Sphaerisporangium rubeum: one gene and its partners. The protein of the gene in region 1 interacts with the protein of each later gene in a pairwise test. Links are inferred from orthologs where the notes say so. Each region holds a gene or a part of one and is shown in the gene's direction. Other genes may lie near its edges. The genes, in order: dnaE, rplL and BJ992_RS00510.

Region 1 (4,241 bases):
CTACCTGGACGGCGACCTCTTCGCGCTGGACGCCGTAGCGCTGGAGCAACCCGGCACCCCCACCCGCCTGCGCCTCCTCACCGCGCTGCGCGCCGTCCCCGCGGGCACCACGATCACCTACGCCGACCTGGCCGAGCAGGCGGGCCTCCCACGGACCGCCGCGCGCGCCGCCGGCTCCGCCTGCGCACAGAACCTCATCGCCCCGTTCGTCCCCTGCCACCGCATCCTCCCCGCCACCGGCAACCGCCGCTTCGGCGGCTACTACTACGGCACCGCCGTCAAGGAATGGCTGCTCCGCCACGAGGGGGCCATCTAGGCGGCTCACCGGATCGGCAGGCGGGCCACGGACGCGCTGATCGCACGTTTTCCCCCATGCTCGACCAGTCCCACCCGTCCCTCGGTAGAGTTGCGTCACCGCCAACCCCACGAGGAAAGGCCGAGATCCCCTGTGGCTGATTCGTTCGTTCACCTGCATGTTCACACTGAGTACTCGATGCTGGACGGTGCGGCGAAGATCAGCAAGCTGGCGGCCCGCGCGGCCGAGCTCGGCATGCCGGCGATCGCGATGAGCGACCACGGCAACCTGTTCGGTGCGTACGAGTTCCAGTCCAAGACCAAGGCCGCCGGCGTGAAGCCGATCATCGGGATCGAGGGCTACGTCAGCCCGGAGTCACGCCACTACAAGCGGCCCGTCTTCTGGGGGGAGCCCCACCAGCGCAAGTCCGACGAACGTACCGGCCTCGGCGGCGACGTCTCGGCGAGCGGCACCTATCTGCACAAGACCATGTGGGCCGTCAACGCTCAGGGGTTGCGCAACCTCTTCCGCATTTCTTCGCTGGCCTCCCTGGAAGGCCACATGAAGAAGTACCCCCGCATGGACGACGAGCTGTTCGACCGCTACCACGAAGGCATCGTCGCCACGACCGGCTGTCCTTCCGGGGCCGTGCAGACCCGGCTCCGGCTCGGCCAGTTCGACAAGGCGCTGGAACACGCCGCCAAGTACCAGGAGATCTTCGGCCGGGAGAACTACTTCCTGGAGATCATGGATCACGGGGGGATCCCGATCGAGACCGGGGTCCGCGACGACCTGTTGCGGATCGGGAAGACCCTCGACATCCCGCCTCTGGTGACCAACGACTCCCATTACGTCACCGAGGACCAGGCCACGGCCCATGACGCCTTGCTCTGCGTCGGCACCAACTCCCTGCTGAGCGACCCCAACAGGTTCCGGTTCTCCGGCAACGGCTACTACGTGCGGTCCGCCGAGGAGATGCGGGCTCTGGACCCGAGCTCCGACGTCTGGGCCGACGGGTGCCGGAACACCCTGGTCATCGCCGAGCGGGTCGAGTCCTACGACGAGGTGTTCTCCCACCGCGACCTCGCCGCGAAGTTCCCGGTCCCCGACGGGGAGACCGAGATGAGCTGGCTCCGCAAGGAGGCCTACCGCGGCGCGGTGAACCGGTACGGCGATCCGGTGCCCGCTCATGTGATGGAGCGGATCGACTACGAGCTCGGCGTCATCGAAGGCATGGGCTTCCCGGGTTACTTCCTCGTCGTCGCCGACATCTGCCAGTACGCGCGGGACAACAACATCTGGCTCGGCCCGGGCCGAGGTTCCGCCACCGGCTCCATGGTGGCGTACGTCACCGGCATCACCGAGCTGGACCCCATCGAGCACTCGTTGCTCTTCGAGCGGTTCCTCAATCCCGAGCGCATCTCGATGCCGGACGTCGACCTGGACTTCGACGAGCGCCGGCGCGGGGACATGATCCGTTATGTCACCGAGAAGTACGGCGAGGACAACGTCTCGCTGATCATCACCTACATGACGATCAAGTCGAAGGCGGCCGTCAAGGACGCGGCGCGGGTGCTCGGTTATCCGTTCCCCGTAGGTGAGAAGATCACCAAGGCCTTCCCGCCTGCCGTCATGGGCAAGGAGATCCCGCTCACCGGCATCTTCGACGAGAAGCACCCCCGGTACGCCGAGGCGACCGAGCTGCGTGCCCTGTACCAGGAGGACGCCGACGTCAAGCGGGTCATCGACACGGCGCTCGGACTGGAAGGCCTGACCAGAGGCACCGGCGTCCACGCCGCCGGTGTCATCCTGTCGTCCCAGCCGCTGATCGACGTCATGCCGATCTTCATGCGTCCCGACGACGGGGCACGCATCACCGGATTCGACGGCCCCAGTTCGGAGAACATGGGTGCGTTGAAGATGGACTTCCTCGGTCTGCGCAACCTCACCGTCATCGGTGACGCCGTGCAGAACGTGAAGGACAACCGCGGCATCGACCTCGACATGCTCAGCCTGTCGCTGGACGACAAGAAGACCTACGAGCTGCTGGCCCGAGGCGACACGCTCGGCGTCTTCCAGCTCGACAGTTCGATGATGCGCGACCTCACCAAGCTGATCGCACCGGCACGGTTCGAAGACATCTCGTCGGTCCTCGCGCTCGGCCGTCCCGGCCCCATGGGAGCCAACGCGCACACCAACTACGCGCTGCGCAAGGCCGGACAGCAAGAGATCACGCCGATCCATCCGAGCCTCAAGGAAGCCCTGGACCCGATCCTCGGCACGACCTACCACCTGGTGGTCTACCAGGAGCAGGTCATGGCGATCGCGCAGCAACTGGCCGGCTACACCCTCGGCGGCGCCGACATCCTGCGCCGGGCCATGGGTAAGAAGAAAAAGGAGGAGATGGACAAACAGTGGGCCACCTTCTCCTCCGGCATGATCGACAAGGGCTACACCAAGGAAGCCGCCAAGGCGGTCTGGGACGTCCTGGAACCGTTCAGCTCCTACGGATTCAACAAGTCCCACACCGCCGGCTACGGACTGGTCTCCTACTGGACCGCCTACCTCAAGGCCAACTACCCCGCCGAGTACATGGCGGCCCTGCTCACCTCGGTCGGCACCAACAAGGACCGAATGGCGCTGTACCTCGCCGAGTGCCGCCGCATGAAGGTCAAAGTCCTCCCCCCGGACGTCAACGAGTCAGGCCTGCGCTTCAGCGCCGTCGGCGAGGACGTCCGCTTCGGCCTCGGTGCCGTCCAGAACGTCGGTGAGAACGCCATCAACGGCGTCATCTCCGCGCGCACCCAAAAAGGCGCCTACACCGACTTCAACGATTTCCTGCGCAAGGTCCCGCAGGTCGTCTGCAACAAGCGAACCATAGAGTCCCTCATCAAAGCCGGAGCCTTCGACGGCCTCGGCCACTCACGCAAGGGCCTCATCCAGATCCACGACCAGGCCGTGGACTCCGTCATCGACGTGAAGCGCAAAGAGGCCCTGGGCCAGGACTCCCTCTTCGGCGCCTTCGACGACGACGACGCGAACAGCAGCGTCTTCCAGGTCCCCATCCCCGAAGGCGAATGGGACAAAAAAGTCAAACTCTCCTTCGAACGGGAAATGCTCGGCCTCTACGTCTCCGACCACCCACTCAACGGCGCCGAACGCATCATCGAACGCAACCGCGACCTGACCATAGCCCAGGTCCTCGACCGCCAGACCGAGTTCGGCAACGTCCGCATCGCCGGCATCATCTCCGGCGTGGACAAGAAGGTCACCAAAAAAGGCGACGTCTGGGCCATCCTCAAGATCGAGGACTACGACGCCTCCATCGAGGTCCCCTGCTTCCCCCAGACCTACCAGCTGTACGGCAGCAACCTGGCCCCCGACCTCGTCGTCTCAGTGACCGGCCGAATCCGCTCCCGCGGCGACGGCGAAGACGCCACCGTCTCCTTCAACGCCACCGACATCACCTTCCTCGACATCAGCGGCGTCCAAGACGACGGCCGTGAACCCATCGTCATCGCACTCCGCGAAGAACGAATCGACAAGGAACTCGTCCACGAACTGAAGCGCATCTTCCAGGCCCACCCAGGAGACACCCCCGTCCGCCTCCGCGTGGAACGCCTCAACCGCAAGATCCAACTGGTAGCCCTCCCCGACTACGCGGTCGACGTCACCGGCGGAGCCTTCGCCGGCGACATCAAGGTCCTCCTCGGACCAAGCGCTCTGGTGATGCCCTGACAGCCGAGCGAGCCCCGCTGAACGGTGAGAACGATCCGCGCGTATGCAGTAGCGCCAGGTGAGGTCATACCGATATTTCCCTGAATGCCGGTGACGACGAAGACCGTTCCTGATCGGATGTCGTCCGAGGTCTTCCGGGATGTCGATGTCCCGGATGGCCGCCGCCGGCCGCTACTTTTCGGGATTCGATCAGGAGTACGACTCACTG
Region 2 (3,144 bases), 190 kb from region 1 along the record:
CGGTCGGCGGTGTGGACACCACGCACTACAAGGGCACCTTCCCGGTGGCCGCGGCCGTGCAGCAGCTCGACCCCGAGATGCGCCAGAAGCTGGAGCCTCAGCTCGGCGAGCTCAAGGACATGAAGTTCGACGCGTGGATCGACGCCGAGAACCTGCCGCGCAAGATGGAGATGAACGGCGCCGCCGAGGGCGGCACCTTCAAGGCGGCTCTGCAGTTCAGCCAGTTCAACGAGGCCGCCGAGGTCACGGCCCCGCCGGCCGACCAGGTCGGCGACCTGCCGAAGGGCCTCAACGGCAACGGCGGCGCCATCGGTGGCTGACCACCGCCTGTACGCCTCGGTACGTCCCGCACCGGCCGGTGCGGGACGTACCGTTGTCTGTGGCGGGAACCGGCCTTCCGGCCGTGGCTCGATGCCGTACAGGACCGTCACGGGGAAACCGATTTGGTGGGAGGCCGTCCTGGCGCGTACAGTGGTCTCGCCGAAGACCGCCGGTCGTCACTGAGCCTTGTCCTGGCTCTGTGGCCGAAGGTCCCACGATCGTGGGCGACCAGCGCAGGTGTGTCGAGAGTTTCCATATGGTCCGCGTGCGCCTCGTGCCGCACGCCGTCTGTGTGAGCCCCGCGCGCCTGCGCCGGGGCTCGTTCGCTTTTCCATGGGTCCTTCGGCCGTGTACCGGCGGCACATCTGGAAGGAGGCCCATGGCGAGGGCTGAGAAGGCGACCGCTGTCGCCGAGCTCAAGGATCGCTTCGAGGGCTCTAGCGCGGCGGTCCTGACCGAGTACCGCGGCCTCACCGTGGCGCAGCTGAAGGAGCTTCGCACCGCTCTGCGGGGCAACGCGAAGTTCGCCGTGGCGAAGAACACCCTGTCCAAGATCGCGGCCAACGAGGCCGGGGTCAGCTCCCTGGACGATCTGTTCCAGGGCCCGACCGCGATCGCGTTCGTCACCGGCGACGTGGTCGAGGCGGCGAAGGGCCTGCGTGATTTCTCCAAGGCCAACCCCCTGCTGGTGATCAAGGGTGGTGTCGTCGACGGCAAGGCGATGACGCCGGCCGAGATCACCACGCTCGCCGACCTCGAGTCGCGTGAGGTCCTGCTCGCCAAGCTGGCAGGCGCCCTGAAGGCCAAGCAGTCCCAGGCCGCCGCCACGTTCAACGCGCTGCCCACGCAGCTCGTGCGCCTCGTCGAGGCTCTGCGCGAGAAGCAGGCCGGCGCCGGCGCGGAGCAGGCCGAGTCCGAGTAGCTCGGGACCCGCGGCCCGTCCTGTGCGGGCTCGCGAGCGGGGATCGCTGCGCACACCGCGGTCCTTAACACCGTTTTGACACAAGCGAAGGAAGTACCACCATGGCGAAGCTCAGCACCGACGAGCTGCTCGACGCGTTCAAGGAGATGACCCTCCTCGAGCTGTCCGACTTCGTGAAGCTCTTCGAGGACACCTTCGACGTCAAGGCCGCCGCGCCGGTCGCCGCTGTCGCGGCCCCGGCCGGTGGTGGCGCGGGTGCCGCCGAGGAGGTCGAGGAGCAGGACGAGTTCGACGTCATCCTCGAGGCCGCCGGCGACAAGAAGATCCAGGTCATCAAGGAGGTCCGGGCCCTCACCAGCCTCGGGCTGAAGGAGGCCAAGGACCTCGTGGACGGCGCGCCGAAGGCGCTGCTCGAGAAGGTCAACAAGGAGGCCGCGGAGAAGGCCAAGGCCGCCCTCGAGGGCGCCGGCGCCACCGTCACCGTCAAGTGACGTTCTCCTCTCCGAGGATCTGACGCGCCGACGCGCGCGTCGAAACGCTCCATCCGAAAGGGACGGGCCACCCAGGTGCCGGGTGTCCGTCCCTTTCGTGTTTCCCGGGTTCCGAGGGTGAACGGACCGCTATGGACCGGGATCGCGGGACCTGTATCGGGTTATGATCCGCCCGACCGTACGGGCCGGTTCGGCCCTTTCCGAGGGCCGTGGCGAGAGGAGGGCGCACGTGGCGCAGCACGCGGCACGGCCCCGTCCGCGGCGGCGGCGCCTGACCGTGCTGGTCTTCCTGCTCGTGCCGGCGGCGGTGCTGGGGTTCGCGTGGGTGCGGGTGGGGGCCGAGCTCGACCAGGCACGCGGGGCGGCGCTCGACCGCGTGGCCGCGATCCAGGCCGCTCAGCGGTACGCGCTCAGCCTGCTCGCGGTCAGCCACCGCACCGTGGACCGTGACGTGGAACGCGTCATCGAGTCCTCCACCGGCCAGGCGAGGGCCGACTACGCCAGGGACGCCGAGCGGCTGAAGGCGGCGACCCGGGCCAACAAGGCCGTGCAGACCGGCGTGGTGCGCGCCGCGGGCCTGGTGTCCATGGACGCGCACCGGTCGGTGGCCCGCGTGCTGGTGGTGGCCGACTCGGTGGTGAGCTGGGAGGGCGCGAAGACCGCGCCGCAGGACCGCTACTACCGATGGAACGTCGAGGTCACCAAGATAGACGGCCTGTGGTGGGCCTCGAAGCTGGAGAACGTCCCATGAGCACCGCCGCCGAGGCGATGCAGGGGATACCCAGCCGCCGTCGCCGCACGCGCACGCGTTCGTGGTCCTTCAGCGTGCTGGTGGCGCTGCTGGCCGTCCTGGTGGTCACTCTGGCGTTCCTGGTGGGGGCCGGCTATCTGCGCCTGCGTGAGCTGAGGCAGAGCGAGACGGCCGCCGCCGAGGCGCTCGCGGCGGCTCGCACGTACGCGCCTGACATGCTCTCCTACGACTACCGCACCATCGACGCCGATCTCGCGCGGGCCCGCGGGTACGCCACAGGGGCTCTCGCCGACCACTACCGCGAACTCGGCACGGTGCTGCCGCCGGCCGTCAAACGTCAGCAGACCGTGCAGCAGGCCGTGGTCGCCGCCGCGGCGGTCGAGTCGGCCACACCTGACCGGGTACAGGTGGTGATCTTCATGAACCTCGCCACCACCAAGATCCCCGCCGGGGGATCGGTCCCTTTGAAACAGGTTTCGCAGAACCGCGCGAGATTCGTCCTGGTCAACGGTGACGGCCGCTGGCTGGTGTCCGAGCTGTCGACCTTGATCGGCAACGCACCGACTGACTGAGCGTGACCAGGTCGGATGCCGCACGTCCGGACACGCCGGTGATGGGCGGGGCGGGTTATCAAATTGTTAGCAAAGGCCGGGTTTGGC
Region 3 (3,078 bases), 1.5 Mb from region 1 along the record:
ATGGGCCCGGACAGCACGAAGGCCCCGGCTGGATCGGTCCGGGGCCTTGCGTGTTCTTGCTGCTCAACCAAGCGCGGAGGATAGGAGATTCGAACTCCTGAGGGGTTGCCCCCAACACGCTTTCCAAGCGTGCGCCCTAGGCCAACTAGGCGAATCCTCCGCCGAGAAGCTTACCGGACTTCGGGGGCGGTGGAGACCAGGGATTCGCGGGGAATCGGCGGGGATGAGTGGGGAGGAGATTCGTCGCGGGACGGCAGCGAGTGGTGGCCGGCGGGGCTAGACTGTCTCAGGACCCCTCGCATGGCGTCATCCTGTGAACCTCCCCAGGGCCGGAAGGCAGCAAGGATAAGCGGGCTCTGGCGGGTGTGCGAGGGGTCTTTTCGCCGGAGAACCGGGGCGGTGTCGCGTGTGATGGGGCGTCGCGGGGGTCAGCGAGCGCGGGACGGTGCGGCTCTTCGGCGGTTGACACTCCGGCCCCTAGGCGAGGAGACGGCATGAGTCTCGCCCTCTACCGTAAATACCGCCCTGGGACGTTCGCGGAGGTCAAGGGGCAGGAGCACGTCACCGATCCGTTGCGGCAGGCGCTCAGCACGGGGCGGATCAATCATGCCTACCTTTTCAGCGGGCCGCGTGGGTGCGGCAAGACGTCCAGTGCGCGCATCTTGGCGCGGTCGCTGAACTGCGAGAAGGGGCCCACGCCTGATCCGTGCGGCGAGTGTGAGTCGTGTGTGGCGCTGGCTCCTACGGGGGCGGGGCACCTCGATGTGATCGAGATCGACGCGGCGTCGCACGGGGGTGTGGACGACGCGCGTGATCTGCGGGAGCGCGCGTTCTTCGCGCCGGTGTCCGCGCGGTTCAAGATCTACATCATCGACGAGGCGCACATGGTGACCCGTGAAGGGTTCAACGCGCTGCTCAAGCTCGTCGAGGAGCCGCCGCCGCACCTGAAGTTCGTGTTCGCGACGACCGAGCCGGAGAAGGTCATCGGGACCATCAAGTCCCGCACGCACCACTATCCGTTCCGGTTGATGCCGCCGGGGACGTTGCGGGGGCTGCTGGAGGAGATCCTGCGGTCGGAGTCGGTGCCGTACGAGGCGGCGGCGCTGCCGCTGGTCGTGCGGGCCGGAGCGGGGTCGGCGCGTGATTCGCTGTCGATTCTCGACCAGCTGCTCGCGGGGGCGGACGACGCGGGGATCACGTACGCGCGGGCCGTTTCGCTGCTGGGGTACACCGATGGCGATCTGCTCGACGAGATGATCGCGGCGTTCGCGGCGCGTGACGGTGGCCGGGTTTTCGGCGCCGTGCACCGGGTGATCGAGGGAGGGCACGATCCACGACGGTTCGCCATGGATCTGCTGGAACGGTTCCGCGATCTCGTGGTGCTCGCGAACGTTCCCGACGCGGCGGGTAGTGGATTGCTGGACCGGCCGGGGGACGAGCTGGAGCGGCTCGCCGCGCAGGCCGCGTCCATGGGGCCGGCGGAGCTGACGCGGGCCGCCGAGGTGTTCAACTCGGGGCTGACCGAGATGCGGGGGGCCACCTCCCCTCGGTTGCTGCTGGAGCTGATGTGCGCGCGGGTGCTGCTTCCCGGTGCGGCGCAGGGGGAGTCGGCGCTGCTGGCCCGGTTGGAGCGGCTGGAGCGCGGAGGGGTGGCGGCGGCCACGCCGCGCGCGGCCTCTCCTGTGGCGGGTGACGCCGGGTTGGCGCAGCCGCAGGCCGCCACGGTGGTGCGGCCGCAGGAGGTGACGGTGCCGCCGCCTCCGGCGCGGACCGGCGGGGCCGAGCCCGCTGCGTCGGTGGCCGAGCCCAGGGCCGAGACCGACGCCTCACGTGCCGGTGACTGGCCCGCGGCCACGCGCGCCGGTGCGCAGGCGCGGCCTGATGACGTCCCCGCCGCTGCGCCTGCGCGGGCCGGGACCGGCGGCGGCGCGGTCCAGCAGGCCTGGCCGCAGGTCCTCGAAGCGCTCAGGCAGCGATCCCCCGCCGTCTGGTCGAACGTCAACACGCACGCTCGGGTCGCCGGGGTCGAGGGTGATCTCGTCACGCTCGCGTACACCCAGGTCGGCGCGCAGCGGTACTTCGTCAACGGCGGCAAGGACAGTGTGGTCGCGACGGTGCTCGGCGAGGTGCTCGGCGGGACCTGGCGGGTCGAGGCGGTGCTCGGCAACGGAGGTGGCGCGGCGCCTGCTCCGGCCGCGCCGGCGCAGGCGGTGCGGCAGCCCCGTCCGGCGCCGGCTCCGCAGCCGCAACGAGCCGCGCCTGCGCCTGTCAGGACCCAGGCGCCTCCTCCGGTGGACGAGTCCTGGCCCGACGCGCCGTCGGACGACGAAGGGCCCGGCCCCGCTGCGGGTTCCGGTTTCACCGCCGCTCAGGCGGTGCAGAGCCGTCCGCGCAAGACCGGTGCGGCGGGATGGCCGGACGCGGTCCCCGGACGGTCCACGGCCACCGGCGCGGAGACCGACGATGCCGACCCCGACGCCGACACCGACACCGGCCATCTCAGCGGCATGGCTCTGGTGCAGCGCGAACTCGGCGGCACGATCATCGACGAGGTCGACTGACCGTCCCCCGCTTCGTCCACATGGTGGGGTGTGGCGGTGCGGTGGGGGTGCGTGACGCCGTAGGCTCGGGGGACACGCGGAAGTCATGAGGAGCGCACGATCGTGAATCCAGGTGATGTGAATCTCCAGCAGTTGCTGGAGCAGGCGCAGCTCATGCAGCAGCAGCTCGCTACGGCTCAGCAGGAGCTGAACGACGCCGAGGTCGAGGGGTCGGCGGGTGGCGGGCTGGTGGTCGCCACGGTCAACGGCGGGGGTGAGCTGCTGGAGCTGAAGATCAGCCCGGCGGCGGTCGATCAGGGGGACCCGCAGGAGACGGCGGACACGATCGCCGACCTGGTGATCGCCGCGGTACGGGACGCGGTACGGGCCGCCGGCGAGTTGCAGCAGCAGAAGCTCGGGCCACTGGCGCAGGGGCTCGGCGGGGGCGGCCTCCAACTGCCGGGGTTCTAGCGGCCATGTACGAAGGCGTCGTCCAGAACCTCATCGACGAGCTCGGCCTGCTCCCCGGCGTCGGCCC

Evidence for each region.
Region 2: the proteins of dnaE (region 1) and rplL interact in binary tests that used the Escherichia coli proteins (3 or more experiments, as listed by UniProt). The link is inferred for Sphaerisporangium rubeum from one-to-one orthologs.
Region 3: the proteins of dnaE (region 1) and BJ992_RS00510 interact in binary tests that used the Escherichia coli proteins (3 or more experiments, as listed by UniProt). The link is inferred for Sphaerisporangium rubeum from one-to-one orthologs.

What each region holds. Positions count from the first base shown.
Region 1 is NZ_JACHIU010000001.1:1,614,756-1,618,996, reverse strand. Bases 140-4,233 are described here. They hold dnaE (DNA polymerase III subunit alpha), read left to right. Parts: upstream 140-448; coding sequence 449-4,033; downstream 4,034-4,233. Other genes in these bases: BJ992_RS06995 (methylated-DNA--[protein]-cysteine S-methyltransferase), read left to right, coding at 140-316. Outside these bases: more of BJ992_RS06995, read left to right, coding at 1-139. UniProt on the Escherichia coli protein: DNA polymerase III is a complex, multichain enzyme responsible for most of the replicative synthesis in bacteria. This DNA polymerase also exhibits 3' to 5' exonuclease activity. The alpha chain is the DNA polymerase catalytic subunit.
Region 2 is NZ_JACHIU010000001.1:1,424,995-1,428,138, forward strand. The notes cover bases 43-3,039. They hold rplL (50S ribosomal protein L7/L12), read left to right. Parts: upstream 43-1,344; coding sequence 1,345-1,734; downstream 1,735-3,039. Other genes in these bases: BJ992_RS06105 (SCO4651 family lipoprotein), read left to right, coding at 43-320; rplJ (50S ribosomal protein L10), read left to right, coding at 701-1,243; BJ992_RS06120 (hypothetical protein), read left to right, coding at 1,964-2,485; BJ992_RS06125 (hypothetical protein), read left to right, coding at 2,482-3,039. Outside these bases: more of BJ992_RS06105, read left to right, coding at 1-42; more of BJ992_RS06125, read left to right, coding at 3,040-3,057. UniProt on the Escherichia coli protein: The binding site for several of the GTPase factors involved in protein synthesis (IF-2, EF-Tu, EF-G and RF3). Is thus essential for accurate translation.
Region 3 is NZ_JACHIU010000001.1:97,806-100,883, forward strand. The notes cover bases 97-3,027. They hold BJ992_RS00510 (DNA polymerase III subunit gamma and tau), read left to right. Parts: upstream 97-494; coding sequence 495-2,561; downstream 2,562-3,027. Other genes in these bases: BJ992_RS00515 (YbaB/EbfC family nucleoid-associated protein), read left to right, coding at 2,664-3,011; recR (recombination mediator RecR), read left to right, coding at 3,017-3,027. Outside these bases: more of recR, read left to right, coding at 3,028-3,078. UniProt on the Escherichia coli protein: Part of the beta sliding clamp loading complex, which hydrolyzes ATP to load the beta clamp onto primed DNA to form the DNA replication pre-initiation complex.